2 regions of the Vibrio casei genome follow, and region 2 is predicted to be linked to the other one. Evidence: predicted binding sites of a transcription regulator. Region 2 holds the regulator's gene; the other holds the start of a gene.

Region 1 (16,402 bases), 960 kb from region 2:
ACCGTAACAGCGACCATCTTATGTATATGATGCTTATTTTAAGTTTTATTAGTGGCATTCTATTGTGCTTGTTATTGCTTTATAAGCCAAAAGATCAAGTTGAAAATATCCTATTGAAAGATTTATAAACTCTATTACCTCTCAAAAAAATAAAAGCCCTTTGCTTCTATCAAGCAAGGGGCTTTTTAATCTTTATCGCCAATTAAAATTTGACGTTTATGAATACTTAACGCGAAGTATTCCTTCGCCGATTACTTATCACCAAGCAATACTGAATCAAGTGCGATATGAATCATGTCATTAAACGTTGTTGCACGTTCATCTGAAGTCGTTTGCTCGCCAGATTTAATGTGATCGGATACCGTACAGATAGCAACAGATTTCGCACCATATTCAGCGGCTACACCGTAAATACCAGCCGCTTCCATTTCCACACCAAGAATGCCGTATTTGTCCATCACCGTGAACATATCAGGATCAGGAGTGTAAAACAGATCTGCTGAGAATAAGTTACCCACTTTAACATCAATGCTACGAGCTTTTGCTGCTTCTTCTGCATTGCGCACCATTTCATAATCAGCAATGGCTGCGAAATCATGATCTTTAAAACGCATACGGTTTACTTTTGAATCGGTACAAGCGCCCATTCCAATCACAACATCACGCAACTTGATGCTATCACTTACCGCGCCACAACTACCTACACGAATGATTTTCTTTACGCCAAAATCTTTGATCAGCTCAGTTACATAGATAGAACAAGATGCTATCCCCATACCATGACCCATAACTGAAATTTTACGGCCTTGATACGTTCCTGTATAACCAAACATGTTACGAACATTACAAACTTGAACCGCGTTGTCTAAGAAGTTTTCAGCGATGTATTGTGCACGTAGCGGATCACCCGGCATGATCACAACGTCTGCAAAATCACCCATTTCAGCATTAATATGTGGAGTTGCCATGTTTATTTCCTTTATAAGTTTTCATTCACTGCATACATTCATGCAGCAATTAAAATAAATTATTGTCTTTATATCGGTTTGTTTTCGTTTATAAAAACGACTTACCATATTCCATATCCGAAGTACCAAAGTACTCAGCTAAGCTTTGACCAATATCAGCAAATGTATCACGACGGCCTAATGAACCCGCGGGAATTTTCGGACCAGAAACCAATACTGGAATATGCTCACGTGTATGGTCACTACCAGGCCATGTTGGATCACAACCGTGGTCAGCCGTTAGAATTAATACGTCATCTTCTTTTAAAATCGCTTGAATCTCAGGTAATCGAGAATCAAAGTATTCTAATGCTGCAGCATACCCTGCCACATCACGACGATGGCCATACGACGAGTCAAAATCCACAAAGTTGGTGAAAACAATCGTATTATCACCCGCAGCTTTAACTTGCTCTAGCGTGGCATCAAATAAAGCTTCAAGCCCTGTAGCTTTGAACTTCTGTGTAATGCCACAGCCGGCATAGATATCAGAAATTTTCCCTATCGAGACCACTTCGCCATTTTTTTCATCGACCAATTTTTGCAATACGGTCGGTGCAGGCGGTTCAAGTGACAAATCATGACGGTTGCCCGTACGAGCAAACTCACCCGCTTTTGCACCAATAAATGGACGAGCAATCACTCGGCCAATATTGTAAGGTTCAAGTTCTTCACGAACGATTTCACACAACTCAAGTAAGTTATCTAAACCGTAGGTTTCTTCATGACACGCAATTTGGAATACTGAATCGGCCGAAGTATAGAAAATAGGTTTCCCACTCTTCATATGCTCTTCACCAAGCTCATCTAAAATCACCGTACCGGATGAATGGCAGTTACCTAAATATCCTTTCAAATTGGCACGTTTTACAATTTTTTCTAATAACTCTTGTGGGAAGCTGTTTTCTTGATCAGAGAAATATCCCCAATCAAACAAGACCGGCACACCGGCAATTTCCCAGTGACCAGATGGCGTATCCTTGCCAGAGGAAAGCTCAGCGGCATGGCCATATGCGCCAGTGATCTCAGCATCTTCATCTAAACCAATAGGGAAGGTCCCTGTCGATTCTTGTCCGGCTTTACCTAAACCTAATTTAGATAAATTAGGTAAATGCAATGGACCACTACGTTGATCATTATCGGCAAGCCCTTTATGACATTGCTCGGCAATATGACCTAAAGTATCCGCACCTACATCACCGAATTTAACGGCATCTTGCGTGGCACCAACACCAAAAGAATCAAGCACTAAAATAATTGCACGTTTCATGATTAAATCTCCTTCCAAACTAAACCGATCAATTACAGATCTTGAGCTCGGATTTGACGATAAATAGTCGGCGTAGGTTGATATCCCTCGTCCGATAGCGTAATCGCTTGTTGTAATTCATCTGCGGTTTGTTGCCATTGCTCTTCTGTTCGAGCATGGATCATCGCTAATGGTGTTTGTGAATCCGCGACTTCACCTAAGCGAATGAATTGATCAAAACCAACTGCATAATCAATTTTATCACTCGCAACTTTACGCCCCCCACCCATTGACACCACAGCCATTCCAATAGCACGAGTATCCATCGCGGTCACTGTACCTGTACTTGTCGCATAAACAGGCTTAATCACTTCCGCTTTAGGCAAGTAAGCATCGTAATTCTGGATGAAATCCTCTGGGCCACCTAAGCCTGAAACCATCTTACCAAAACAGTGCGCCGCGCTACCATCATCTAACACCGCTTGCAGTTTTTCGCGTGCTTGGTCGGTATTTTCCGCTAACTTTCCTAATACCAGCATTTCAGCACAAAGCGTCATAGTGACATCAAGTAAACGTGGATTCCGTATTTCGCCGCGTGAGTTTTTTTCACCGGTTAGAAACTGAACGGCTTCACGTACTTCAACGGCATTACCTGCCGATGAAGCTAACACTTGGTTCATATCAGTAAGAATAGCAGTGGTAGTCGTTCCTGCACCGTTAGCGACGGCAACAATCGATTGTGCCAATTCTTCAGAAGCTTCATAGGTTGGCATGAAAGCGCCAGAACCCACTTTGACATCCATCACCAATGAATCAAGACCGGCAGCTAATTTTTTCGATAGAATAGAGGCGGTAATTAACGAAATATTATCCACAGTTGCGGTAATATCTCGAGTCGCATACACACGTTTATCCGCAGGCGCTAAATTACCGGTTTGGCCAATGATTGCTACGCCAGCATCTTTCGTTACTTCACCAAATTTTTCATTCGAAGGCATGATGTTATAGCCAGGAATTGACTCTAGTTTATCAAGCGTTCCACCAGTATGCCCTAAACCACGACCAGAGATCATGGGAACAAAACCACCGCAAGCCGCGACCATCGCTCCTAGCATCAAAGAAGTCACATCCCCCACTCCCCCTGTTGAATGTTTATCAACAATAGGCCCAGAAAAGTTCATGTGAGACCAATCAATAACCATACCTGAATCGCGCATCGCGCATGTTAATGCAATCCGTTCTTCCATGGTCATTTCATTAAAGAAAATAGTCATCGCGAAAGCCGCAATTTGGCCCTCTGAAATGATGTCATTTGCAACACCTTGAATAAAGAAATTGATTTCTTCAGCGCTTAACACTTCATTGTCACGTTTTTTACGGATAATTTCTTGAGGAAGATACATAGCACTATCCTATTGAAATAGAAACGGGAAACCAAAGTGTTGTCCATAAAATACGGGCAACACTTTGAGAGTTACATCGGATTAGTAGCCGCCTTCCGCCGCTTTTTCGCCTTTACCAAGCGTATTCAGTAGATTAGCAAGTAGGCTAGATGCACCAAAACGATAGTGCATATTATCCGCCCAATCCGCACCTAAAATACGGTCGGCCATCGCTAGATATTCTTGAGCATCTTCAGCGGTACGAACGCCTCCAGCAGGCTTAAATCCAACTGTTTTAGCAACACCCATATCTTTAATTACATTGAGCATAATTTCAGCCGATTCTGGCGTTGCATTAACCGGTACTTTACCCGTTGACGTTTTAATGAAGTTTGCACCCGCTTCGATAGAAAGCTGTGACGCACGTTTTATTAAAGCTTCTTCTTTCAACTCGCCCGTTTCAATAATGACTTTCAGTAAAACATCACCACAAGCGGCTTTACATTGTTTCACTAATTCAAAACCGGTTTTTTCATCGCCCGCAATCAGCGTACGGTAAGGGAAAACCACATCGACTTCATCGGCGCCATAAGCAATCGCTGCTTTCGTTTCAGCAACCGCAATCTCAATGTCATCATTTCCGTGTGGAAAATTTGTTACCGTTGCAATACGAATGTCTGGTGTACCTTGTTCACGTAATGTTTTCTTCGCAATCGGAATAAAACGTGGATAAATACAAATGGCGGCCGTATTACCAGCCGGTGATTTTGCTGCTTTACAAAGAGCAATCACCTTCTCATCCGTATCGTCTTCATTCAACGTGGTGAGATCCATTAATTTTAGTGCACGTAACGCCGCTGCTTGTAAATCGCTCATTTCTATCTCCGATATCAAAAAATTATTATGACAACTCAGTGGACACTTGAGGTGTTGATTTATACAACTTCAACAAGTGTAGTGTGATTCTCATTCTTTATAAGAACCCTACCAAGCTGTCTGAAATGAACGGACTTGGTTCCTTGAAGACTTAGCACCTATAATGGGCTAATTGCAATCCTTGTCACCGCCAACCAAATCACCAGAAAAGCCGGATAACTGGCTGCTAACACATCATGTGTTGTGAACATATCTCACTAAACCACTTAGTTTCATTCTAAGCTTCATTCCATTTAGTAAGAATTCACTGATGATTATACTGATTAATCCCATTTGGTCAGTGATTATCCTGAACGCAAACGGTTTGTATCTCAAAAAGAACTCAAGGTAAATGTTCCTGCTAGGCTTTTTGAGCAACCTACTACTCTTTTCTGTCTCCCATATTAAAAACAAAAAGCCGTAGCAAATAATGCTACGGCTTTAAACTCTATCGTCATGGCGTCTATATAAAGAAACCTTAACTTACATTGCTTGTAACGTAAGGAAGAAACCAGCAATTGTCGCAGCCATTAAATTAGATAATGTACCCGCGGCAACAGCTTTCATACCCATGCGTGCAATGTCTTTACGGCGGTTAGGAGCAAGGCTACCCAAACCACCTAATAGAATCGCAATGGAAGAAAGGTTAGCAAAACCACATAGTGCGAATGAAATGATTGCTTTTGTCTTTTCAGACAACACAACCGCCGCACCATCTTGTAAGTAAGGGGTAAAGTTTAAGTAAGCCACGAATTCGTTAACCACCACTTTTTGACCAATGAATGAGCCAGCAAGCGTTGCTTCAGACCACGGTACACCGATTAAGAATGCTAATGGTGCAAATAACCAACCTAAAATTAATTCTAACGTTAGGTGAGGCATGTCAAACCAACCGCCAACGCCACCTAAAATACCGTTAATTAATGCGATAAGACCAACAAACGCTAACAACATTGCACCGACGTTTAGAGCAAGTTGCAAACCAGAAGATGCACCACTTGCTGCGGCATCAATCACGTTAGCAGGTTTATCCTCACCCGCTTGATCAATGTTTTCAAGCTGATCAATTGGCTCATCGGTTTCTGGCTTCATAATTTTCGCAAACAATAAACCACCAGGAGCGGCCATGAAAGATGCGGCAATTAAGTACTCAAGAGGAACGCCCATTGCGGCATAACCGGCCATTACACCACCAGCCACAGAAGCCAGACCACCACACATTACTGCGAACAATTCAGATTGCGTCATTTTAGGAACAAATGGACGAACGACCAAAGGTGCTTCGGTTTGACCAACAAAAATATTCGCCGTTGCAGACATAGATTCTGCACGAGAAGTTCCTAATGCTTTATGCAATGCACCACCAAGCACTTTAATGACCAGTTGCATAATACCTAGGTAATAAAGCACAGAAATAAGTGCAGAGAAGAAAATGATAGTTGGTAAAACTTTAAACGCAAAAATGAAACCAATTCCATCAACAGAGAAGTTAACAAGGTTACCAAATAGGAACCCAATCCCCTCATTACCGAAATCAATGACATATTGAACGCCATTTGTCATTGCATTTAGTACATCCTTTCCCCAAGGAACGTACAGTACAAATGCACCAAGCAGGAATTGGATAGCAAATGCGCCACCAACAGTTCTTAAATTAATAGCTTTGCGGTTGTCAGATAGTAAAACTGCAATAAGCAGTAAAACGATCATACCAACGATGCTCATAACCAGGCTCATGGTATATGGCTTCCTTATTTGTTGTGTTGAGTTATAAAAATTAAAATGTCGTTAACTAAAAGCGGTGGCGATTATACTCTGACAATTACTAACAAAGTAATACCAAGGTCACATTAGTTAATGAAAAAATCGTGAAAAACATAAATCAACGTGATCTATATCACCAATCGATTGCTTTTTATATATTGACAACAAAGCAAACGATTGCACAAAGCTCGTTAAATTTATAACTGGATCGCAAATAATTCACAACTGTTATGAAACAGGCATCGCTCAAGTTCAGATTTATCTTCTTTTCTAAGTAAACATAATGACTCAAAAACCCCTAAGACTTGGGAGGGGTGATTCGCTTGCCCTTGAAATCCCGACAGAGGCATATCAGGAGCATCCGTTTCAAGTAGTAAACTTGATATCGGTAACCTCGCAATAGTATCTCGTGTTTTTTTAGCTCTTGGATAAGTAATCACACCACCAACTCCAATATAGAATCCTAATTTCACATATTCCATTGCCAGCTGGTAACTTCCTGAAAAAGCGTGAATAACGCCACCTTTTTTAGGTCTAAAATGGCGTAGACGTTGCAAAACCTTATCGTGAGAACGACGGGCATGTAAAATAAGAGGTAATTCATATTCAATAGCAAGCTGGATCTGGGCATCAAACAACCTAAATTGCTTATCGATTAACTCTGGTATTAATCGATTATCATCAAGCATAAAGTCCAGACCACACTCTCCAACCGCTACGCATTTTTCGGTTCGGGAATCTAAACAAACTCTTAATTGTTCGAGGGCATTGTCATTATGTTGGCCAATAAAGTATGGATGCAAGCCAAGTGCGTAATACAACGGAGAATATTGCTCAGCAAGCTGTTGAGTATGATACCAATTACTTTCACCAATAGAAGGGATAATAATACTATGCACACCCGCTTTTTGTGCACTCGCAAGCTCTTTTTGTGTGTCATTAAAGGGAGAGAAATCAAAGTGACAATGCGTATCAACCAATGATAATGAAGAACCATTCATTAAGCTTGGAGGCTTTTTTTAGGATCTTTCTTTTCGTCTACTTGTTCATATTTCGCTTGACCATGTGCAGGGTCAACCTTATGAACGCAGCAACTACGTTTGTATTCCGGTGTTAACCCGAGCTCCTCGCACCAACGATCATAACGAGCTATCCAATGCTTAATCCAAGTAAACAACATAAGCGATCCTTTTTATTCTTGATGTCTATTTAGTATAACCAAAGCAATAAAAACTGCAGCTTCAAATACTAAGGGTATAAAAAACCCCAATGATGAGCAAACCATTGGGGCTTCATATTTCTACACTGCTATTTCAGTACCAGTATCCCAGTGAAAATTGTGCAGTGACGACTCTCAAACCAATTATGCGTAAACAGGCTTGCGCTTACAGATATCTAATACTTTAGCCTTAGTCGCTTCAATCACAGACTCATCACCCATGTTGTCTAGAATGTCACACATCCAGCCAGCAAGATTTTTCGCGTCGTCTTCCGTAAAACCACGACGAGTAATTGATGGCGAACCTACACGAATACCAGATGTTACGAATGGGCTACGTGGATCGTTCGGTACTGAGTTTTTATTTACCGTGATGTTGGCAGAACCTAATGCAGCATCCGCTTCTTTACCTGTAATGTCTTTGTCGATTAAATCGACAAGGAACAAATGATTTTCAGTCGAACCAGAAACAATGTTGTAGCCGCGAGCAATAAACTCAGCAACCATTGCTTTTGCATTTAATACAACTCGAGATTGGTAAGCTTTAAACTCTGGCTCTAATGCCTCTTTGAACGCCACCGCTTTTGCTGCGATAACATGCATTAGAGGACCACCTTGACCACCAGGGAAGACAGCAGAGTTCAGTTTCTTGTACAGATCTTCACCTGCATTTGAAAGAATCAAACCGCCACGAGGACCAGCAAGGGTTTTATGCGTTGTAGTCGTGACAACGTGGGCATGTGGAACTGGATTTGGATATTCGCCTGCGGCAATCAAACCTGCAACGTGCGCCATATCAACAAAGAAATAAGCACCCACTTTATCTGCGATTTCACGCATACGCGCCCAATCACATACTTGAGAATACGCAGAAAAACCACCAATGATCATTTTCGGCTTATGCTCGATAGCAAGAGCCTCCATTTCTTCATAGTTGATTTGACCCGCTTCATCAATACCGTAAGGAATGATGTTATAAAGCTTACCAGAAAAGTTGACAGGAGAACCGTGAGTCAAGTGACCACCGTGTGCAAGGCTCATACCTAAAACAGTATCACCCGCATTTAATAGCGCCATATAAACCGCGTTGTTTGCTTGAGAACCAGAGTGAGGTTGCACGTTCGCATACTCTGCACCAAATAATTCACAAGCACGCTCAATCGCTAATGTTTCGACTTTATCAACAAACTCACAACCACCGTAGTAACGCTTACCAGGGTAACCTTCCGCGTATTTGTTCGTAAGTTGAGAACCTTGTGCTTCCATTACACGTGGGCTTGTGTAGTTTTCTGAAGCGATAAGCTCAATATGCTCTTCTTGACGAAGTGTTTCTTCTTGAATAGCGGTAAATAACGCCGCATCATAATCCGCAATGTTCATGTCACGCTTAAGCATTTGTATCTCCTGACTCAGATAGGCTGAAAGTTCTCAAAAATTGATACATGAGCGAAAACTCATATTCATATAAAAAGATTAATTTCTACAAAAAGCAGCAACCCACCAAACGCAAACGTTTTCGTCACCGCAATAAGATGGCGCTATTCTACCTAATTTGATCCATATCAGAAAGTATCAATACGAAATTTCTACACGCAAAAAGCACATAGCCAAAGTGAAGAAACTTAATAGTGATGGAATATCACACAATATAAGTATAAAAAAGCGCTTTCGACTTTACATTTATGTAAAATTTAAAATACACGAACTTAACATCAATTTATGTGCGGAACTTTCAAAAAAGAACATTCATTATTACTCTCTCATCAGTTATGGATAACTTGACTGTATAAATGATGGAAAAACACTCAAAAAAAGAAGATGGCATTGCACTTATCGTTGGCAGTTTTATGGTTGCCCTAGGCGTATTTTTTTTATCGTCAGCACAATTACTCACAGGAGGTACAGCAGGCTTAGCATTATTACTCAGTCAATTGAGCCTATTGTCTTTTGGAACGCTTTACTTTTTTATTAATTTACCCTTCTATGCCTTGGCTTGGCAGCGTTTTGGCCGACAGTTTGCGATGAATAGTTTACTCTCGGGAGCGCTCGTTTCCCTTTTTGCCGATAACTTACATTATGTGATCCAATTCAACCTCATTAACGATCTTTTTTGCGCTGTCGCAGGTGGGTTATTAATCGGCATAGGGATGTTGATTTTATTTCGTCATCGTTCCAGCTTAGGGGGCTTTAATGTCATGTGTTTATTAATTCAAGATAGAACAGGAATATCAGTAGGAAAAACACAGCTTATTTTGGATTGCAGCATCGTATTAGCTTCGCTGCTTTTTGTTTCTGGCTGGATCATTGCATTATCAATACTAGGCGCAATTATTTTGAATATTACTCTGACGATGAATCACAAACCGGCTCGATATACGGTAAGATACCAACCATAATCACGATTGTTTTATCCCCAAAATACTTATTCAAAAGCAATAAAAAGGCAGAAACATGGTTATCTACCCTTTTACTCTGCAATCTCAGCTTTATTTTACGGTAAAGCAATCGGTAAAGGTTTCGTTATTAAAGGTAATACTGGCTTGGTTACCTTTTCCCCAAAACATGTTCCTTTTATCTAAAGATTCATATTTAGAGCCAGAAGCCGACCTCACCCTCACCAATGGATAAGAACCTTCATGGGCAACTAATAGCGCTTGGTCATTCTTTGAAAACTCAATCAAAAATGGTTGTTCAAGTTTACCTTGAAGTTCACTTTCTGATTGATTGATTCGACACTTATATGCCACACTTGTCACTTCAATGCCATTAACCAATGTTGTCGTTTTGACTTCAGATTTAGGGCTCTCTTCAACAGTGGTACACCCCATCAAAGCAAATATTGATAAGCTGCCTGCCAATACGATTTTTAACGATTTCATCCAAATTCCTCAATTGTAAATATAATAATCTAACGATACCCAAGTAACCTCAATGAATTCAAGTGTAAAGAAAACAAGCTATTGATTGTTCTGATTGTGTCTTTTTTATTAAATCTGGTGATTGTTGTGTGCATGTTGCCATGACGTGTGGGCAGCGAGAAGCAAAGCGGCAACCCGGTGGAACATTAATGGGTGAGGGAATATCCCCTTTCAGTAAAATTCTTTCCCCAACCCCTAACTCTTTTAACCGTAATTGAGCATCCCGATATTTAGGGTGTGTAATAGGAATCGCTGACAACAATGATTGTGTATAAGGGTGTTTAGGTTGCTGGTAAATCGTTTGTGCATCGCCATATTCAACAATTTTGCCTAAATACATTACCGCAATATTATCGGAAACATGCCTAACTACGGATAAATCATGGGCAATAAAAATCAACGTTAAATTCATTTCTCTTTGCAATACGAGTAATAAATTCAAGATTTGTGCTTGAACAGAAACGTCCAAAGCCGAAACTGATTCATCGCACACTACTAATTTAGGCTTAAGCGCAATCGCTCTTGCAATGCCAATTCTTTGTTTTTGTCCGCCAGAAAATTCATGAGGATAACGCTCAGCAGCATCTGGCGTTAAGCCAACTTTAATCAATAGTTCAGCCACCCACAGCTGCCTTTCTTCTTTTGTTCCCAAATTGTGAATGACAAACGGTTCTTTTAAGATCATTCCAACGGTATGGCGCGGATTGAGTGATTCGGTAGGGTCTTGAAATATCATTTGCATCTCTTGACGCAAAGAACGCATTTTCTGGCTATTAAGATCGCGAATGTTTTGCCCTTCAAAAAAAATATTGCCAGCGGTTGGTTCATATAAACGCAGCAAACTTCGACCTAAAGTGCTTTTACCACACCCCGATTCCCCAACAATACCAAGAGTCTCACCTTTATTAACACTTAATGAAATCCCATCAACCGCATGAACGGTGTACGATTTTTTAAATAGATCTTTACCGGAATAAAAATGCTGCTTTAAATTATCAATTCGTAATAATTCACTCATTATTTATTCTCTTTCATATTGCGTTGCTGACTTGTGCTGAGCTGTAGATTATCCCAGTAATGACAACTGATTAAATGATCGGTGTTTTTAGCAAATAAACGGGGAGATTGTTGGTGGCATTTTTTTTGCTGATAGAGGCAACGTGTTACAAACCGACAACCTATTGGCATGTCCGATAAGCTTGGCACCTTTCCTTCTATCGTCGGTAATAGTGACTTCGCAATCGAGTAAGAGCTTGGCATCGAAGCAAGTAACCCTTGAGTATAAGGATGGCTTGGGTGATCAAATAGCTCAAATACATCGGCTTGTTCCACAACTTTACCAGCATACATCACCACAACCTGATCACACATTTCAGCGACAACACCTAAGTCATGAGTAATGAAGACAATCGACATACCCTTTTCTTGTTGTAATGATTTCATTAAATCTAAAATTTGAGCTTGCACCGTCACATCTAATGCCGTCGTTGGCTCATCACAAATTAATACATCAGGCTCACACGCCAAAGCAATAGCAATCATCACCCGCTGACGCATTCCCCCTGAAAGTTGATGGGGAAAAGACAACATGCGCTCTTTTGCTGAAGGGATACCGACTTTTCCTAGCATTTCTAACGCTAATTGGTAACGTTGCTTCTTCTTTAGTTTGGGTTGATGAAGATGGTAAACTTCCATTAACTGTTTGCCAATGGTATGCACCGGATTAAGTGCGGTCATGGGGTCTTGGAAAATCATCGAAATATGATTACCACGCATGTGGTACATTTTTTCTGCTGGCAATTGAGTAAGATCATGTGTCTGAGTGGATTCATGGTATGCAATTACGCCAGAGACCACCTGTCCAAAAGGCTTTGGCAGCAAGCCCATTATCGACATTGCTGTCACGCTTTTCCCGCAACCAGACTCGCCAACCAATCCAACCGTTTTCCCTTTTGGCACATGAAAAGTCACACCATCAAGTACCCGGACGATACCGTCGTCGGTCAAAAAATCCGTGCACAGATCAGTTACCGTTAATACCGAATCCATTATCATTAATTTCCCATTACTCTTTTCGAATTCGACATGGGATAACTCTCCTTGTATCTACTTATATCGATCATCCACGATGGTCACCGCTTCAAAGGCTTTACCCGATTTCATGGCTGCTTTCGTTTCTTTTTTAACTTCTTCATCTATCCAAAAAGTGCTGAATGTCCCCATAAAGCCATTCGAACTAAATAACGATTCCGTTTGTTTGGTCGCCATCTCTTTTGGTAATTTCATCCAACGCCAATAACCTTCGCGGGCATAAGGCACCATATAACCAGGGATAATCACTTTGGCATCGTTGATTAACGTTTGGATCTGGCGGGATAATTGATATTTTTTATTTAAATCAAATTCTGAACGATAACGATCAATCAACTCGTCGAGTTGTGAAGAAGAATAGTTAGTAAAATTATTCGTTTGAGGCTTATTCGCATTATCTGATGAGAAATACTGCCAGTAAACTGGAATTTTAGAATTACTCATATCATGAAATGATAGCTGATGTTTTTTCTCTAAAACGAACTTAAACATACTCGAACCATCGATCAAATTCAGCGTAATATCCAAGCCAGCAAGCTTCGCTTGTTCTCGTAAATACGCCACTCTTGCGGTATGTGTTGGTGTGGAATAGGTAATGGCGAAACTTAAACGCTGGCCTTTGTTATTCTCACGGATACCGTCAGCACCAATGTGAGTAAATCCGGCTTTTTCAAAATAAGATGCGGCCAATTTTGGATCAAATTTCGGCGCGGTTATCTCTGTATTATCGTAATCACCATGCCCTGTCCCCATCGGATTTGGCTTGCGTACATAGTCATTACGTAAGATTTTTTCAATCATGCCATCATAATCTATCGCATACTCTAACCCCATACGTACGTTAATATCATCAAGCAATGGCATCGCGGTGTTAATCCATATGCCACCGGCCCCAACTGGCGCTTGATTAAACGCCCAAGCTTTATGGATATAACCTTTATCAAAAGCCTCGCCAACGGCTTTCTCATGCCAAAGTGTTGGGCGCAATAATGGGAAAGAATCGAGCTGACCTTTCTCAAAATATTTAAAGGCAATATCTTGATCTCGAATCACTTTAATATTGATTTTTTCAACATTAAACCGGTGTTGATAGTATTTATTCTCATATCCCCACCAATCTTTTACATGCTTAAAGGTAACCGCTTTACCTTTATCAATGTCATCAATGTAATAAGGCCCCGAAGTGGGTTCTGGTTTAAAGTTATAACGGCGTACAAAATCATCCGCAATGCCATCGCCATTCGCATCTTTTTTCGGGCTGGCATAGAAATGTGCAGGGATCGGACGAAGATTTACGTAATCCATCAATTCATCAGGGTTACGAGGTTTACCCGATACCACGGCAATCGTATATTTATCATAAACAATAATATCGCTAACTTCATTGATATAAAAATCATTGCTCCACGGGTCAACAATGTCTTTTGAGCGCATCATTTTTATCATAAAGGTAAAATCATCAGCGGTAATAGGCTTACCATCGCTCCAAGTCGCTTTGGGATCCAACTTGAAATAAACCGTTTTATGATCATCGCCAAATGCCCACGATGAAGCAATCGAAGGTAACCAATTATCAGTATTAGGATGCCTATCGACTAGCCCCAAAGCCGAACGTGTCCAAGCAGCAAAAGCCCCATTAGCATCAGGACCGACAAGACGAAAGGTTTGTGGGAAACTAGTAATAAAAGTGCGGTAGGTTCCGCCAAACTGAGCATCCGGAGAGGAAAAAATGGGATCACTTGAATTCGTCTGCCAAGTCAATCCTTCGGGTAATTGTGCCGCCTGAATAGCAACCGTTGAAAATAACACTCCCAAAGACAAACTCAAGGATAATAAAGGTGTCCATCGGCAGTATTTAGTGCTTGGTTTAATGCGTAATGTCATGCTTCATCCTTAAACAATTTTTAAACATATTTAGTATAACGCTTGGGATCAAAGGCCTCTCGAATGGCTTCTCCAATAAAAGTCACCATAATCAATACCGAAACAATGGCACTCACCACAGAAATAGCAATCCATGGGGCGTCTAAATTCGACTTCCCTTGCTGTAAGAGTTCTCCCCAACTTGGTGTTGGTGGCATTAAACCTAAACCGAGATAATCCAAAGCGGTTAAGGCGCTGATATTAGCCACAATCGTAAAGGGAGCTAAAGTGACAATCATGACCATAGTATTAGGCAAAATATGATGAAATAAAATTCGCCAGTTAGAGGCTCCTAACGCTTTCGCGGCTAAAGTATATTCCCTCGCTTTTTCTTTATAAGTCATGGTTCGCATGTACCACGTCATGCCCATCCAGCCAAATAACACATTAATAAAAGTAAAAAGCATAAAACTGGGTTGCATGATCGATACCAAAATCATGATCACATATAAAAACGGAACCATTGACCAAATTTCAATAAAACGCTGAAAAAACAGATCAAATTTACCGCCCCAGAACCCCATAATACAGCCGACTGTAACCCCAATGGCGTAAGAGATGATCATGGTTAGTAATGAAAAACCCATGGCAATCCGGAATCCATACAAAAGCCTAGCCAAAATATCACGCCCGATGGTATCGGTCCCTAAATAGTGCTTCGCTTCAGCATTTGGGGCCGCTGGGGGAAAATCGCCATCGAAATCTTGCTCATAAGGATTCCAAGGTACAAGCGGCATAATAATAACGTTCTCGCCATTTTGATCATTCAGGAATCGTTGTAATTGTCGATAATTGGTTTCTGATTGATACCCTAAACCAAAAGCGGTTCCAGGTATAACATCCGCGTAAGTTGGGAAATACCATTGCCCTTCATACTTCACCACTAAAGCACGGCTATTCACTAACACTTCAGCCAACAAGGCGAGAATAAATAATAAAGTTAAGACCAATAATGACCAATAACCTCGCTTAATGGCTTTAAAGCGCTTTATCTTTTTAAGAGTCAAAGGATTGGAGACAATAACATTCATAATTAAGCTCCAAACTTAATGCGAGGATCAACCAAGGCTACGCAAATATCAGACAAAATATTGCCAATCAGCAGCATTAAAGCATTAATAGCAAAAAGCCCCATCACAACAGGGTAATCTCTCTCCATGATCGATTCATACCCCAGTAAACCTATGCCATTAATATTAAAAATCACTTCAATCAAGAAGGAGCCCGTCATAAAGAACATTAATGAATTACCAAACGAACTGGCCACCGGAATCAAACTGTTTCTCAGAGCATGGCGACGTACCGCCAATTTAAAAGGTAGTCCTTTAGCAATAGCGGTTCGTACATAATCGGCGGCTAAATTTTCCATTAAGTTATTTTTCATAGTCATGGTGAGTAAAGCGAAATCACCAATCAGATAACAAAATAAAGGTAAAACTGCATGCCAAAGCACATCTTTGGCTTGTTCAAATCGGGTGAAATCATCAAAATCATCGCTAAGAAAGCCCCCCATAGGGAACCATTCAAGATGAAAACTGAATAGACTCAGCAGCAAAACGCCAATGACATATCCGGGTAAGGCGTAACCAACAAAAATAAAGATCGAACTAGAGGCATCAAGCACACTACCATGTCGTAATGCTTTGGCGTAGCCAAGAGGAATAGAAATCAAATAGCTGATCAGAAACGTCATTCCGCCATAGAATAAAGAGACAGGTAAACGCTCTGCAATCATGTCGGTGACCGGTTCGTAATAGCGAGTCGACTCCCCTAAATCGAGCTGTACAAGCTTGGTCAACCATTCCCAATAGGCTTGAGGAATAGGTTTATCTAAGCCATAGAATGCATTAAGTTCCGCCATTTGATCATCCGATAACACGCTATTACTCGAATGAGTTAACCCACTCGATACCGCGCTATCGCCCTGCTTCATT
Region 2 (16,402 bases):
AACAGGCGTTGCGCCTAGACGATCTTTGATCTGTTCAACCACGCGCAAGAAGTCTGCGCCAGTACGATCCATTTTATTCACGAACACCAAACGAGGTACGTGATATTTATCCGCTTGACGCCAAACTGTTTCTGACTGAGGTTCAACACCAGATGAGCCGCAGAACACAACAACCGCACCATCAAGTACACGTAGAGAACGCTCTACTTCGATGGTAAAGTCAACGTGTCCAGGAGTGTCGATAATATTGATACGGTGATCTGCAAACTGAGCTTCCATACCACGCCAAAACGTCGTAGTGGCGGCTGAAGTAATTGTAATGCCGCGCTCTTGTTCTTGCTCCATCCAGTCCATGGTTGCTGCACCATCGTGAACTTCACCGATTTTGTGAGAAAGTCCGGTATAGAACAAAATACGTTCGCTTGTGGTTGTCTTACCTGCATCTACGTGAGCAACAATACCGATATTACGGTAGTGCTCTATAGGAGTTTTACGAGCCACGATTGAATCCTTTTATTAGAGACTTAGGGACTATTGCTATATCTAGTCTATCGGTTAAAAGCACTGCTTTACTAATATTTGCTTGCAATAGATATAGCAATAGTTCCTAGCATAAGCATAGGAACTAAAGAAGTACTGCAAGGAACCTTGCAGTACTAAAAAGACATTACCAGCGGTAATGTGCGAACGCTTTGTTCGCGTCTGCCATGCGGTGAACGTCTTCACGTTTCTTAACAGCAGTACCTTTGTTTTCTGACGCATCTAGCATTTCAGCAGCTAGGCGCATTGCCATAGATTTTTCACCACGCTTACGCGCAGCTTCAACCAACCAACGCATAGCAAGAGCGTTACGGCGAACCGGACGAACTTCTACTGGTACTTGGTAAGTTGAACCACCCACACGGCGAGATTTAACTTCTACCGCTGGACGAACATTTTCAAGAGCTTCTTCGAATACAGCTAAGTGATCTTTACCAGATTTCTCAGCCATAGAATCAAGTGCAGTGTAAACAATTTTTTCAGCAGTTGATTTCTTACCATCAACCATAAGGATGTTTACAAATTTTGCCAGCAATTCAGATTTGAACTTAGGATCTGGAAGGATCTTACGCTGGCCTATTACGCGACGACGTGGCATGGATGTTTCTCCGTTGTCTTCTTCAGGTTATCCAAAACTTTTCAGTTTTTTCAACAAAATATATTATTTAGTGTTTGGCCTTACTTAACGCTTACTTTTTTCAAAGTGAACATTAAGACTTAGGACGTTTAACACCATACTTAGAACGACTTTGTTTACGGTCGTTTACGCCAGCACAGTCTAATGCGCCGCGAACGGTGTGATAACGCACACCTGGTAAATCTTTAACACGACCACCACGGATAAGAACAACACTGTGCTCTTGAAGGTTATGACCTTCACCGCCGATGTATGAAGTAACTTCAAAGCCGTTAGTTAGACGAACACGACATACTTTACGTAATGCTGAGTTCGGTTTTTTTGGAGTAGTAGTATATACGCGAGTACATACACCACGTTTTTGTGGACACGCTTCTAGCGCAGGCACGTTGCTTTTAACAACTTGCTTTACACGTGGCTTGCGTACCAACTGGTTAATAGTTGCCATTAAATAGCTCCTGATTTACGAAAATAAGCTTGTGAAAAATCTAACCCTACCTACTCACTGCATTTACACAAGAGAGAAATAGGGACGCAAAATTTTATTCATCAAGGGGGAGTGTGTCAAGAAATATACAATCAAGAGTGATACTTTTTTCTATAATGCACAAATAAATAGACTCAACATGGTGATTCATTCCCAAGTTATTATTTGTTGATGGTTTTCACTAAGAAAAACAAATCCATTAAAATCAATAACCTTACCTGTCAATACAAGTTGAAAACTCAGCCCTCTTGCTTGAATATCCGACTCTAACGCATAGCAATGATCAAGATGATCTTTTAATACACCGATGAGCACTTTTTGACTAATTAGCCCATAAACGGCATCTTCTACTAAGATAAATTGATCATCTGGATGGCTAAATTGGATGGAAGCTTCAATCGCATCGATGGATTTAATTATGTGAAGCATAAAAATCGGCCCTTTAATCGCATCAAAATGTCAGAATTTTTTGACAATTATGAAGGCGATGATTGATTTCTTCAAAAGACAACACTTCAACATCAATAATGAATCTATCGGAGCATAAATTAAATTCCAATAGTGATGTTCTGCAGGCATAAATCTTTTCAATGTCGTACAATTCAAGCAACTTAAAAGCTGAAATATAATCGCGTGATAATATTTGTTTTGGGGCTTGTTCCTTAACCAATTGAGTAACACCGTTGCCAAGAAAGAAAACTTCAATGTCTTCACAGTATGCAGACGCCGCCAATAATGCATCTAGCCCCTCTCGGCCCTTTGTATTTGAATGAGGAAATGATCGAAAAACAAAACCTAATCGCATTAGAACTGTACCACTCTATCTTGTATCAGCATAGCTTCCGCTAACCCACCTAGGCCTGCTAATTCAAATCCCTCAGCAGTATTGCTCGTGGGTAATTGATGAACCTTAGCTTCATGTGAATCGACGATTCCTCGACGCAATGAGGCCGCCACACAGGATTCTAGTCTCACATTGTGATCTTTTGATAAACGCTGCCATGCTTGGGGTAAATTGAATTCATCATTAGCAGGTAACACTAGACTAGAGGCATTGTGAACCCCATCTTGATAGAAAAAAACACTGACTAATCTATGCCCTCTTTCAAGTAAAGAACAAGCAAAAAGATAGGCGTTTCTCGCCGATTGGCTGCCATAAACCGAACCATTCACCACCAAAGTATAAGTCAGAATTTTTTCAGGTTCCGTTAAGCATTGACTCACTTTTCACCATCCTCAACTTTACGTTGGCGAATATAGAGATAAACCGTATGTTTGGAGATATTTAAACGATCGGCGACCCGGTTAATCGCGTCTTTAATATCAAAAATACCTTTGTCATACAGATCCATTACAATTTGACGATTTTTGGTATTATTCGATACCGATTTATCCGCATTAATGTCTTCAATCGTTCTTTCTACTGTTTGATCCACCAGCTCTTCAACATCACTAGCAAAGTTGACCGATGATGCAGCTTCTTCGGCTTCGGCTGTTGGCATAAAAGCATGCAAGACTTGCGAAAAAGGCGCATCTAAATTGATATTAATGCACAACAATCCAATAACACGTTGCTCACCATTACGAATGGCAATGGTGATTGACTTCATCAATACCCCGCCTTTCGCTCGAGTAAAATACGATCGCGAGAAATTACGTTGTGATCCTTCGATATCTTTCAACATTTTTAATGCTAAATCGGTAATGGGTGAACCCACTTGACGGCCAGTATTTTCACCATTAGCAATTTTAATCGCCGATGTATTGAGATCTTCTAAAGAATGCAAAACAATCTCACAATAATTACCGATTAGGCTGGCTAAGCCATCTACTACGGCCTCGTAAGAATGTAAGATAATTTTATCGTGATCAGAAAAAGGTCTAACATAGACAGACTCCATCTCCAACAATGCTTCAGAATGCATAATTTCAGAACTATTCACATACACCTCTGGATATAATTACGGCTAGTAATCAGATAGTACTTCAACAAATGAATGTAAGTTTATCAGAAAATTTGAGTTAGAGATTGCCGTAACTTCAATATAATGGTTAAGGATAAGTTTTGTAATGTATTTACAATCGCAGATACAAGAAGGCTCATCGATTGATGAGCCTTCTTTATTTTTAGCTAATTTATCACTAAATATTTATTTCGCAGCAGCAGGTGCTTGTTCAGTTTTAACTGACATCAGTTCGATTTCAAAGACTAACGTAGAGTTAGCCGGAATCGTTGGAGTATCTTGCTCACCGTATGCTAGCTCGGGCGGAATAACCACTTGGTATTTAGAGCCAACTTTCATTAACTGAACGGCTTCCGTCCAACCAGGGATAACGCGGTTAAGTGGAAATGTAGCTGGTTCTTTTCGATCATAAGAACTATCAAATTTAGTTCCATCAACCAACGTACCTTCGTAATTTACAACAACGGTATCCGTCGCTTTTGGTGTCGCACCAGTACCTTCTTTTTCAACTTTGTAAAGAATACCTGATTTGGTTTCTTTTACGCCGTCTTCTTTTGCAAATTTAGCGCGAAATTCATCGCCGACCTTTTTGCTCGCAGCTGATTTTTCAGCCGCTTGAGACTGCATTTTTTCAGACACACGTTTGTCTAACTCTTGAAGCACTTTATGAGTCTCTTCTTCGCTCATGCCAGACTTACCAGCAAACACATCTTCAATACCTTTTAAAACGATGGTTTTATCAAGGTTAATACCAATTTCAGCTGGCTTTTCAATGCTTGTGTTTAAGTAATTAGCAAAAGATGCGCCGATTGCATAAGCTGCTTTCTCATCATCCGTTTGGTACTGATTCGTTGCAGAAGCTGCAGATTGAGCTTGCTCTGTTGGCGCTGTTGTTTTTGCATCTTTCGATTCTTCTTTTTGACAGCCTACAGCTAATAGTACAGTTGCCGCTAGCAGCGATACTTTAAAAATCGGTTTCATTAAATTCTCCAGCATGATGGCGAACCATCGTTATGATTTATAAAAATGATTGAAGCAATATACTAGCGCCTTTAGCTCTAGTTGAGAGACTATTTGTACTGGTTGCTACAAAAAATAACCAGCAGTAAATATAATCCCCTCGTATATCAATTACAGCGTTATACCTTACTTATAAAACAATTATTTAGTAGGAAATCACATATTATTGATGTTGTCATACTATTGCGTTGTCGTATCGACTCTTTGTTAAGAGAGTGTTTTTTTTTAGCAAAGTTCACTCTATTTCATAAAAATGAACTCTTTATTGCGCTTTATTACCTATATTCTTGTACTTTATCGCATTCATTTTACTTATTCATTGATGAAAGTAGAGATCTACAGTCTTTGAATATTCAGGTATAATTTTTAGCACTCAGGGTATCATCCATTCTTTAACTATAAAAAGTGATCTTCATGACTTCAGACAATCTTGAACTTCAGCAACGCATTAATGATCTTGAATGTCAGGTCGCCTTCCAAGAACAAACCATTAGTGAATTAAATGATGCACTAAGCCAGCAACAACTTCTGATCACTAGAATGCAAGATCAAATGAAGTTTGTCGTCGGTAAAGTCAAAAACTTAGACGCTTCTAACTTGGCGGATCCATCGGAAGAAACACCACCACCGCATTATTAATCGTAATACTTGTTATTCAATGAAACTTGTCATTCAACTAAAAACGCCAACCTGAGTGGGCTGGCGTTTTCATATTCTTAAGAATTAATGACAGCCACAACCGCCATTTCCGTCACAACCTTCTTTTTTCTCTTCATGGCCGTGGTCATGATCGCAGCAATCGCCATCATGATCATGTCCGTGATGACCACCAGCCTGATGTACATGGCCATGAGCAATTTCTTCTTCTGTTGCTTCACGAACAGCAACCACTTCTACATCAAATGTTAAGGTTTGACCCGCAAGCATATGATTACCATCAACCACGACTTCATCACCATCGACTTCAGTGATTTCAACAGGGATTTGACCTTGATCTGTATCAGCTAAAAAGCGCATACCCACTTCAATTTGCTCAACACCATGGAAAACATCCGCAGGTACACGTTGAACAAGATCATCACTGTGCTCGCCATACGCATCTTCTGGAGCAATCGTTGCTGTGAATTTATCACCTGCAGCTTTACCTAGTAGTTCATTTTCCAAACCTGTAATCAGGTTATTGTGGCCATGCAAGTAATCAAGTGGCGCTTCAACTGTTGACTGATCAACCACAACACCGTCTTCTACTTTCACTTGGTAAGCCAAGCTAACTACAACGTTCTTTTCAATTTTCATATTCGCTCCAAATTCAGATTAAGCGTTGAGAATGTGTGAGCACTTAATCTCTATGTGCAAGATAATGGGGATAAGCACGGCAAATTTCAATCGATCCACTGTGTTTATTTTCATTTACCTTGATAAAAAATGCTCCAGAACTCACTTAAAACCCTGCCTTTAATCAGGTTTAAAAATACCTATCATCTGATCTGTCGCCCTAGGTGTTTTTTCTACCTTTTTTGGGGTTCTTTGCTCAACATAATTACATTCTACACATTCAACCACTTCAATCTGGTTTTCTTCCCAAACTCGTAAGCTATCAGGCTGTTTACACATAGGGCAACTCGCCCCAGCAATGAATCTTTTTTTGATTATCATGCCAATTCCATATTTCCATTATTGGATCGATTTAATCCCAATGATTTTGGGTTTGACGATCGCTTTCCATCTCACGATCAAAAATTTCTTCTAATTCTTTACGCGCTTCTTTGGCCCGGATCCCCATGTCTTTATCTTCCATATGTAATGGCAATAATTCTTTGAGCATCGTGGTGTCTAATTTGCGAAAATGCGCTTCAGCACGCTTAGCTTGATAAGGATGCATGCCAAGTTGAGTCAATACCTGGCGCCCTAAATCTAGCGCCCCTAAAAAGGTTTCTCGTGAAAATAAGGTTACCCCCATATTCAATAACCGATACGCTTCAACTCGGCTTCGCGCACGCGCTAAAATTTTCAAATTAGGGAAGTGTTGTTTGCATAGCTCCGCAATTTTTAACACTTCATCGGGTGAATCAGTACAAATAGCAATCGCTTCAGCTTGTTCAGCACCTGCTGCTCTTAATAAATCTAGCTGAGTGGCGTCACCGTAATACACTTTATAACCAAACTTTCTTAATAACTGAATTTGGCTGGCATCACTTTCTAATACCGTGATGCGGATCTTGTTAGCGTATAACAAACGTCCAACCACTTGTCCAAAACGACCGAAGCCAGCAATGATGACTCTAGGTTCTTCATTGATCACATCAGACTGCATATTATCCGAAATATTAATCGTCCGATTAAACCATTTCTCTTGAGCCAGCAAAATAAGTGGCGTGGTCATCATCGATAAACTAACCACCACTAATAAAAAAGAACTCACTTCGCTTCCAAGCAAACCATGACCTGTCGCGGCGGTAAATAATACGAAAGCAAATTCCCCCCCTTGACTTAAAATTGCCGCCATTCTGCTTCGCGCTTTAGCTCTTGTCCCCATAAGGCGAGCTAATATGTAAAGAATAAGCGCTTTAATACTGACTAACGCTGCTACTGCTGCCAATATTTTCAAAGGGTAATGAATGAGTAAATCAAGGTTTACAGCCATGCCTACCGACATAAAGAACAAACCAAGTAGCAGCCCTTTAAATGGCTCAATAGCACTTTCTAACTCATGGCGATATTCACTTTCTGCCAATAGTACTCCCGCTAAGAATGTCCCTAGAGCCATAGATAGACCCAGTTTTTCCATTAAGACGGAAATACCAATCACCAGCAACAAAGCCGCAACAGTAAAAAGCTCACGGACTCGGCTCATCACCACATAGCGGAAAATTGGACGCAATAAATAATGCCCGCCCACTAATAGAGCCAACACCCCTCCAATCATCCACACCGCATCTAACCAATCCCCACCAACATTACCAGCCAACAAAGGCAATATTGCTAACATAGGAATGACCGCAATATCTTGGAATAATAAAACAGCAAAGCCAGATTGCCCTGTTTCAGTGCCTGCTAGTCCTTGCTCTTCGATAACTCGTAATGCTATCGCCGTCGAAGACAACGCAAGCCCCATTCCAATCACTAAACTATTTTGCCAACTAATGCCAAACCAATTCGCAATCGCAGAAATAATTAATGTGGTCACCGCCACTTGAGCGCCACCTAATCCTAAAATAGGTATGCGCATTTGCCATAATTTTTTGGGGTTTAGCTCAAGGCCAATCAAGAATAGAAGCAACACAACCCCCAGCTCAGAGAAATGCATCACACTGTCTACATCACTAATTAGCCCTAACCCCCAAGGACCAATCACAATACCAGCCAGTAAGTACCCTAAAACAGAACCAAGCCCAAAACGTTAAGCAAGAGGAACGGCAATCACTGCTGCCGATAAGAACACCACGCCGCTTTGTAAAAAATCAATTGTTGATGCCATATATTTCCCTCTACTGAGATAACTCAAACGGGTTCATTAGCCACTGACGGTAGGCTTGCGCATGCTCTACTCTCTGTGCCTGATGCACATTCCTTGCCCAATATAAAACCAAAGGTTCAATCCAATTCATTTGGCATAACTTAGCGGTTAGCTCAAAAGGCTGCAAAATTTGTTCCAGCGGATATTGGTTGTAGCCTTGAGCTGAAAACGCCTCTTTTTGACCACCAGTGGTAATCACACTACGCCAAGATTTTCCCTGCAATGCTCGGCCCTTACCAAATGCAAATCCCTTGCCAAGTACAGTATCCATCCACTCTTTCATTAAAGCTGGGCATGAATACATAAACATGGGGTGCTGGAACACAATCAAATCATGTTCCAGCAACAAACGGTGCTCCACGGCCACATCAATAAAAAAATCAGGGTAACAAGCGTAAAGATCGTGGATCTGCACATGTGGTAGATCTTTTATCGCTTTCAGTAGAATTTGGTTGGCCACGGAATGTTCAGGATCGGGGTGGGCATAAATCACCAAAATACGTGGTAACGCGACGTCTGTCGCCTCAGTTTGACTTTGTTGTTGAGCGTGATCTGACATCGCTGTCTCCATACAATCTACACTGCAAAATTTGATGTCCCATAATTAGAAGTATAACTACCTCAACACAACTCTGTTTCGTTATCAGGAAACCCCGACACTTTATCACGTAAATTCATCCGATCGTAAATCGTTTATTGATCGACATTTATCCTTGAAACGCCTACTATTCAAGGCGCACATTGCGTCCGTTTCGCTTAACTTTTCATTCGCAAAACCTTAGATAAGACTCCTATGATTACATTTTCAGATATTCAATTGCTTCGCGGTGGAAAACCATTATTAGAACAGGCTTCAGCCACCATTCATCCTGGCGATAAAGTAGGACTTGTTGGCAAAAATGGTTGTGGTAAATCCACCCTATTTGCATTATTGAAAGATGAGCTTTCTATCGATGCGGGTAATTTCCAAATGCCTTCGTATTGGGAATTGGCTTGGGTTGCCCAAGAAACCCCAGCATTAGAACGCGCAGCATTAGAGTATGTGATTGATGGTGACCGTGAATATCGCCAATTAGAGCTAGCCCTGATTAAAGCAGAACAAGACGATAATGGTAATTTAGTCGCTGAGTTGCACGGCAAAATCGAAACAGTCGGTGGCTACACCATTAAAGCTCGCGCCGCTGAATTATTAAATGGCTTAGGTTTTAGCCAAGCTCAAATGCAATGGAGTTTAACGCAATTTTCTGGTGGCTGGCGTATGCGTTTAAACTTAGCACAAGCTCTACTGTGCCGTTCAGATTTATTATTGCTCGATGAGCCCACCAACCACTTAGATTTAGATGCCGTACTTTGGCTAGAAAAATGGCTACAGAACTACCCTGGCACGTTAATCTTAATTTCGCACGACCGGGATTTTCTCGACCCTATTGTCGGTCGAATCATTCATGTAGAAAATCAACTACTCAACGAATACACCGGCAACTACTCCTCATTTGAGACCCAACGCGCGCAAAAATTAATGCAGCAACAAGCGATGTATTCTAAGCAACAAAAACAAATGTCGCACATGCAAAGCTACATTGATCGATTTCGTTACAAAGCCTCGAAAGCTCGCCAAGCACAAAGCCGAATTAAAGCCTTAGAAAAAATGGAGAAAGTTCTCCCCGCTCAGTTCGATAATCCATTCAGCTTTGAATTTCGGGAGCCTTCTGCTTTACCCAATCCAATCATGATGATGGATGAAGTTTCCGCAGGTTATGGGGATAACCTTATCCTTAAACATATTCGACTCAATCTAGTTCCGGGCAGCCGAATTGGTTTACTCGGTCGCAATGGTGCAGGTAAATCCACCTTAATTAAACTGCTTTCTGGTGAGCTGAATCCACAAAGTGGCGATCTTACCTATTCTCAAGGGGTAAAAATTGGCTATTTTGCCCAGCATCAATTAGAAACACTGCATCCCGAAGAAACACCTTTACAACACATGATGCAAATTGCGCCCAATCATACCGAGCAACAACTGCGCGATTACCTCGGAAGCTTTGGTTTTGTAGGTGAAAAAGCACTCGACAAAGTCGCACCATTTTCAGGTGGCGAAAAAGCTCGCTTGGTTCTAGCCTTAGTTGTATGGCAAAAGCCGAACTTATTGCTGCTCGATGAACCAACCAACCACCTTGATTTGGATATGCGCCAAGCCCTAACAATGGCACTGCAAACCTTTGAAGGGGCGATGGTTATCGTGAGCCATGATCGCTATTTATTACGCGCCACCACCGATGATTTGTATTTGGTTGACTCACAGCAAGTTGCCCCTTTTGATGGGGATTTAAACGACTATTATAAATGGCTCACTGATCAGCAAAAACAAGACAAAAAAGAGGCACAAGGCGATGTTGATAGCACACCAAGTATTAATAGCGCCAACGCACGTAAAGAACAAAAACGTTTAGAAGCAGAATTACGCAAGCAAACTGCACCAATTCGCAAAAAACTGACACAACTTGAAACGAAAATGGACAAACTAGGTACCGAGTTGGCCGATGCTGAACAACTATTAAGTGATGTATCACTCTATCAAGATGAAAATAAAGCTAAACTCACTGAAGTATTAACCATTCAAGCTAGCCGAAAGTCTCAACTCGAAGACGTTGAAATGGAATGGATGGCATTGCAAGAAGAACTGGAATCACTCAACCAATAATATGAATCAATACTCACCGCTTCCTCTCACCTTAGAACGCTTATGGCAATTTAGTTTGCAGCATTACAGCGTGCGTGACATCAAAGAAGCGTGTTTACATCTACAAAATCACCATCAAGGTAACGTCAATTTAATTTTGTTATTAAAATGGCTCGATGAGCATGAACTAGCCTTCTCTGAAGATCAATGGATCCAATTGGAAACCGCCATTGACCGAACACAAAGTTTATTAAGCCAGTTCCGTTATTATCGTCGTAAAGCCAAACCGCATTTACCCGACACCTTGTACCGTGAGTCACTTCAGTTTGAACTTCAACTTGAGCGCCAGCAACAATCCGATTTAGTCACATGCCTCAATCAACTAACTCTGACACCACAACAAGGCATACCAATGACTCACCAATATTGTTTGAAACAAGATGCCAAACATTTGTGTGAGCATTTTTATGCTACCGCTTCTCGCCGCTAATGTGCTTCACCGGTCTTTTTCATCAATCAATCTATTTTTCATCCATTACTCTATTTTTCGCCAATAGCTATGTTTTTACCAATACCTCTCTTTCTCACCGATAAAAAAAGCAGTATTTATGATTATTCCTTGGCAACAAATCGATCCCGACACCTTAGAAAACCTCATCAAAGAATTCATTTTACGTGAAGGCACGGATTACGGCATGCAAGAAACGTCACTGGACACCAAAATAAAACAAGTTAAAGCTCAATTACAGGCAGGAAGCATTGCAATTGTTTTTTCAGAATTACATGAAAGCGTTGATATCAAAGCGATTAATGAATTGCAATGAACCTCAACCTCCCGACTTTTCGGCCAATAAATATTTGAGTATTCATCACGACACATCTTCACCACTATTTATTCTTGCCTAACATTCCCCTACACTGGTCTTCATTATTGAAGTCGGAATGAAGGATTATTATGTCGTCGAAACATCCCATTATTGCAGTAACAGGTTCTTCAGGTGCAGGTACCACCACCACCTCAGAAACCTTCAGAAAAATGTTCAATATGATGAATATTAAAGCATCGTGGGTTGAAGGGGACAGCTTTCATCGCTACACACGCCCCGAGATGGACGTCGCCATTCGAAAAGCAAAAGAACAAGGCAAACACATTAGTTACTTTGGCCCCGAAGCCAATGATTTTCCTTCTCTAGCCGATTTTTTCAAAAAATATGGGCAAAATGGGGCAGGAAAAGTTCGTCGTTATCTCCACAGCTTTGATGAAGCAGTCCCCTATAATCAAATGCCAGGCACCTTTACGCCGTGGCAAGATCTCCCAGAAAATACCGACGTACTTTTTTATGAAGGCTTACATGGTGGTGTCGTGGATGGGGATGTCAATGTCTCTCAACATGTTGATTTTCTGATTGGCATGGTTCCGATAGTCAACTTAGAATGGATCCAAAAATTCGTCCGAGATACCCGAGATCGTGGCCATTCACGAGAGGCCGTCATGGATTCTATTGTTCGCTCCATGGATGATTACTTAAATTACATTACTCCTCAGTTTTCTCGCACCCATATAAACTTTCAACGCGTTCCAACGGTTGATACCTCAAATCCACTTAATGCCAAAGGCATTCCAAGCCTCGATGAAAGTTTTGTGGTTATTCGTTTACGCGGGATTAAAAATGTCAACTTCCCATACTTACTTGCCATGATAGAGGGATCTTTTATGTCTCGCCATAATACCTTAGTAGTGCCGGGTGGTAAGATGAGTTTTGCCATGGAATTGATCATTCAACCGATTCTTCATCAACTGATCGAAACTGGAAAAATTGGTTAAGATGCATGGCAAAAGCACGCAGACTATCCAGAGTGTGAGTTCGTGCACATTTTCACTGCCGAATTTCCCTATCTGATCCGATCAAAGTCAAGAAATCACAGCAAGAAAGGGGTAGTATTTATAGGCTACTGCAAACAACTTGCAGCTATAACAATTAACACCTATTCTATTTGACCAGTTTAGCCGGTCTCAGGATGAATGACTCAAAACTGAGCAAGCCTTGTAGAGGAAGTAACAAATTATGGTTCTAGGTAAACCTCAAACTGACCCAACATTAGAGTGGTTTCTATCGCATTGTCACATCCATAAGTACCCATCAAAAAGTACTTTGATTCACGCTGGCGAGAAAGCAGAAACCCTTTATTACATCGTAAAAGGGTCTGTGGCAGTATTAATCAAGGATGAAGAAGGCAAAGAAATGATTTTGTCTTACTTGAACCAAGGTGACTTCATTGGTGAATTAGGCCTATTTGAAGAAGACCAAGAGCGTACCGCTTGGGTTCGAGCCAAATCTCCTTGTGAAGTGGCTGAAATTTCATTTAAGAAATTCCGCCAACTTATCCAAGTTAACCCTGATATTTTGATGCGTCTTTCTGCCCAAATGGCAAAACGTCTGCAAATCACTAGCCAAAAAGTTGGTGACTTAGCATTCCTAGACGTGACAGGTCGTATCGCTCAAACGCTACTAAACCTAGCGAAACAACCAGATGCAATGACGCACCCAGATGGCATGCAAATTAAGATCACTCGTCAAGAGATCGGTCAGATTGTTGGCTGTTCACGTGAAACGGTTGGTCGCATCTTAAAAATGCTAGAAGAGCAAAATTTGATTTCAGCCCACGGTAAAACCATCGTGGTTTACGGTACACGTTAATCCTCGTTTATAGATAACGATAACCCCGTAAGAAGAAATAAAGCCACTGACTTAAAAGATTCAGTGGCTTTTATTTTATATTAGCTTTTCGAAGCTTGAGCTTTACTTCTTATGACTCAAATACCTCGAAACCGAAAACCTACCCTATCGCTGGCAACACACCTAAGCTAATCATCACTTGTAGCACAATAATAACGATGCCAGCGGTAAGTGTCAGCATTAAGGCTGGCGTACCACCTGAAACAGTAAAAGCTTGCTTGTCTTGGTGTTGTACACGAGATTTCATCACCATCGTCACCGGCAATAAAATAGCGAGTATCGCCAATGCGATCGCCGCATAGCCAAGCGCCATAATAAAACCTTGTGGGTAAAATAATGCAAAGCACAATGGCGGCACAAAGGTCACTAGCGCAATACCAACACGGCCACCTTTGCTTTGGTTTTTATTTAAGCTGTCGCCTAAGAATTCAAATAACCCTAAACTCACACCTAAGAAAGAGGTGATTAATGCTAAGTCGGCAAATACGGAGACTACTTGTGAAATAGCCGAGCTATGAATCACTTGAGATAACGTACCGACTAATGCTGTCACATCACCTGCTTGAGATAATGTTGATTGATCAACTACACCTAGCGTGGCCAGTTGCCATAAGATATAAACCACTAGCGGCAATAAAGAACCGAAAACCATCACCTTCTTCAAAGCTTTCATATCAAGGTTTAAATAGCGCACTACCGCAGGAATGCTACCGTGAAAACCGAAAGAGGTAAAAATCACTGGCAATGCAGCCACAATCAGGCCTTTTTCTAATGGCATATTAAGTAGATGAACCGCTTGAATATTAGGCGTTAAGAAGAACAGCATGACCGCCATAGCGATTAGTTTACAGGTGAATAGCACGCGGTTAACTCTATCTACCGATGAAGTACCAAAGGTCACAATCGCTGCAATTAAAATAGTAAAGATTAACGTTCCAACACCATTGGATACATCAATGGCAAACCAGTTATGTAATTTGTCATTAAACTGACCGCCACCACCCGCGATGTAGGCTGCACATAGCGCATAAAAAAGAAATAGCATGGCAAACGTCGCAACCCATTTGCCTTTATCACCTAAAAATTGTTTGGCTAACGAGTGTAGAGTGGCGTCGTAATCGGCATGTTGGTGCAGCTCTAACATGAGCAATGCGGTATAAGCCATTAGCGCCCACATCCCAATCATGATGATTAAAGACGTGCTAAAACCTAACCCTGCGGAAGCAATAGGTAATGCCAACATACCAGCACCAATCGTGGTGCCCGCAATAATCAAAGTACTGCCTAGAATCTTTGAACTACTCATCTACTTTTTCTTTTTTTAATGAAATATTAAGCTGAAAGGTTACCACTTATAAGAAGTAAATCGAGGTGACATATCAATATATCGATTAAACATTCGACAATATTGACTCAAAACGGGCTTTTATTATGGTGTAAAAATATAATTACACAGTGTAAACAAAAATAAACCCAGAGCAATCTCTCACTCTGGGTTCACTTCAATATAGAGTATCAAGAAAAATTAGATACCATATTGCGCACGGTAAGCTTTTACCGACTCAAGTTGCGCTTCATTATTCCCTTGCTCTTCAAGGTAAGTCACTAGATCACCTAGGCTGATGATCGAAATCACCGCGCAGCCAAAGTCACGTTCCACTTCTTGAATCGCCGATAACTCACCTTTGCCTTTTTCTTGACGATCAATCGCGACCAATACACCCGCGAGATCCGCGCCATTCGCTTTAATGATTTCCATTGATTCACGAATCGCAGTACCCGCTGTGATCACATCGTCCACCAGCATAATACGACCTTCTAATGGATTACCCACTAGGTTGCCGCCTTCGCCATGATCTTTCGCTTCTTTACGGTTAAAGCAATATGGCGTATCGATATCGTGATGATCAGCAAGCGCAACTGCCGTCGTCGTCGCAATAGGAATGCCTTTGTACGCAGGGCCAAACAACACATCAAATTCAATACCAGAATCAGCCAAAGCTGCGGCATAAAAACGACCTAGACGCGCAAGATCGCGGCCAGTATTAAACAAACCCGCATTAAAGAAATACGGACTCGTACGGCCAGACTTTAATGTGAATTCGCCAAATTTAAGAACTTGTTTCTCAAGGGCAAACTCAATAAATTCACGTTGATATGCTTTCATAAAATATCTCTATTTAGTCCCTAGTTCCTAGTGTCTAGTCCCTAGAGGGTTTCATCTTCAATTTCAGCTGTGACAGACTCAAATTGTACTCAAAAAAATAGCCCCTCAATGAGGAGCTATATAAATAAACTATTCCGCCAGAGTGGCTTTCTGGACTGCGATAATATCGTTAATGCCTTTCTCGGCTAAATCTAATAATTGATTCAATTCTTGGCGGGAGAACGCTTCGCCCTCTGCGGTGCCCTGAACTTCAATCATCTTACCTTCTTCGGTCATTACCACGTTCATATCGGTATCGGCAGCAGAATCTTCCACATACTCTAAATCACATAAAGCGTGCTCACCTAGAATACCAACAGAAACCGCGGCAACATGGCTCTTCATTGGGTTCTTCTTTAATTTGCCAGAAGCGACTAGTGATTGGATTGCATCAGCCAACGCAACACTTGCGCCAGAGATAGAAGCAGTACGTGTACCACCATCGGCTTGAATCACATCACAATCCACAGTGATCATCATTTCGCCTAGTACATCCAAATCGACAACCGCACGTAAACTACGAGCGATTAAACGTTGGATTTCCATAGTACGTCCGCCTTGTTTACCGCTTGCGGCTTCACGACGGTTACGCGTATGAGTTGCACGTGGCAAC

Evidence for each region. Region 2 encodes CRP, which controls carbon source genes, mostly activating them, when cyclic AMP is high. Its sites were predicted from a motif close to TGTGANNNNNNTCACA; they were not measured.
Region 1: a site for CRP is predicted at 6,440-6,455, ahead of VCASEI_RS03460 (NupC/NupG family nucleoside CNT transporter). Genes of this name have one in related genera too.

Annotation. Positions count from the first base shown of each region.
Region 1 is NZ_AP018680.1:700,687-717,088, reverse strand. It holds gene VCASEI_RS03485 (YtjB family periplasmic protein) at 1-128, shown strand, start outside; gene deoD (purine-nucleoside phosphorylase) at 252-968, opposite strand; gene deoB (phosphopentomutase) at 1,057-2,277, opposite strand; gene deoA (thymidine phosphorylase) at 2,310-3,659, opposite strand; gene deoC (deoxyribose-phosphate aldolase) at 3,741-4,514, opposite strand; gene VCASEI_RS03460 (NupC/NupG family nucleoside CNT transporter) at 5,037-6,290, opposite strand; gene VCASEI_RS03455 (TatD family hydrolase) at 6,515-7,318, opposite strand; gene VCASEI_RS03450 (DUF5363 family protein) at 7,318-7,494, opposite strand; gene glyA (serine hydroxymethyltransferase) at 7,681-8,931, opposite strand; gene VCASEI_RS03440 (YitT family protein) at 9,330-9,932, shown strand; gene VCASEI_RS03435 (MliC family protein) at 10,023-10,415, opposite strand; gene VCASEI_RS03430 (ABC transporter ATP-binding protein) at 10,474-11,472, opposite strand; gene VCASEI_RS03425 (ABC transporter ATP-binding protein) at 11,472-12,509, opposite strand; gene VCASEI_RS03420 (extracellular solute-binding protein) at 12,561-14,429, opposite strand; gene VCASEI_RS03415 (ABC transporter permease) at 14,450-15,499, opposite strand; gene VCASEI_RS03410 (ABC transporter permease subunit) at 15,502-16,402, opposite strand, start outside.
Region 2 is NZ_AP018680.1:2,499,891-2,516,292, forward strand. It holds gene fusA (elongation factor G) at 1-501, opposite strand, end outside; gene rpsG (30S ribosomal protein S7) at 668-1,138, opposite strand; gene rpsL (30S ribosomal protein S12) at 1,251-1,625, opposite strand; gene tusB (sulfurtransferase complex subunit TusB) at 1,812-2,093, opposite strand; gene tusC (sulfurtransferase complex subunit TusC) at 2,116-2,469, opposite strand; gene tusD (sulfurtransferase complex subunit TusD) at 2,469-2,855, opposite strand; gene VCASEI_RS11740 (helix-turn-helix transcriptional regulator) at 2,885-3,589, opposite strand; gene fkpA (FKBP-type peptidyl-prolyl cis-trans isomerase) at 3,815-4,609, opposite strand; gene VCASEI_RS11750 (SlyX family protein) at 5,063-5,287, shown strand; gene slyD (peptidylprolyl isomerase) at 5,372-5,944, opposite strand; gene VCASEI_RS11760 (YheV family putative zinc ribbon protein) at 6,104-6,304, opposite strand; partial or broken gene kefB (glutathione-regulated potassium-efflux system protein KefB) at 6,336-8,126, opposite strand; gene kefG (glutathione-regulated potassium-efflux system ancillary protein KefG) at 8,137-8,724, opposite strand; gene VCASEI_RS11775 (ABC transporter ATP-binding protein) at 8,959-10,866, shown strand; gene VCASEI_RS11780 (TIGR02444 family protein) at 10,868-11,335, shown strand; gene VCASEI_RS11785 (YheU family protein) at 11,454-11,669, shown strand; gene VCASEI_RS11790 (phosphoribulokinase) at 11,801-12,670, shown strand; gene crp (cAMP-activated global transcriptional regulator CRP) at 12,912-13,544, shown strand; gene VCASEI_RS11800 (aromatic amino acid transport family protein) at 13,684-14,889, opposite strand; gene pyrE (orotate phosphoribosyltransferase) at 15,109-15,750, opposite strand; gene rph (ribonuclease PH) at 15,880-16,402, opposite strand, start outside.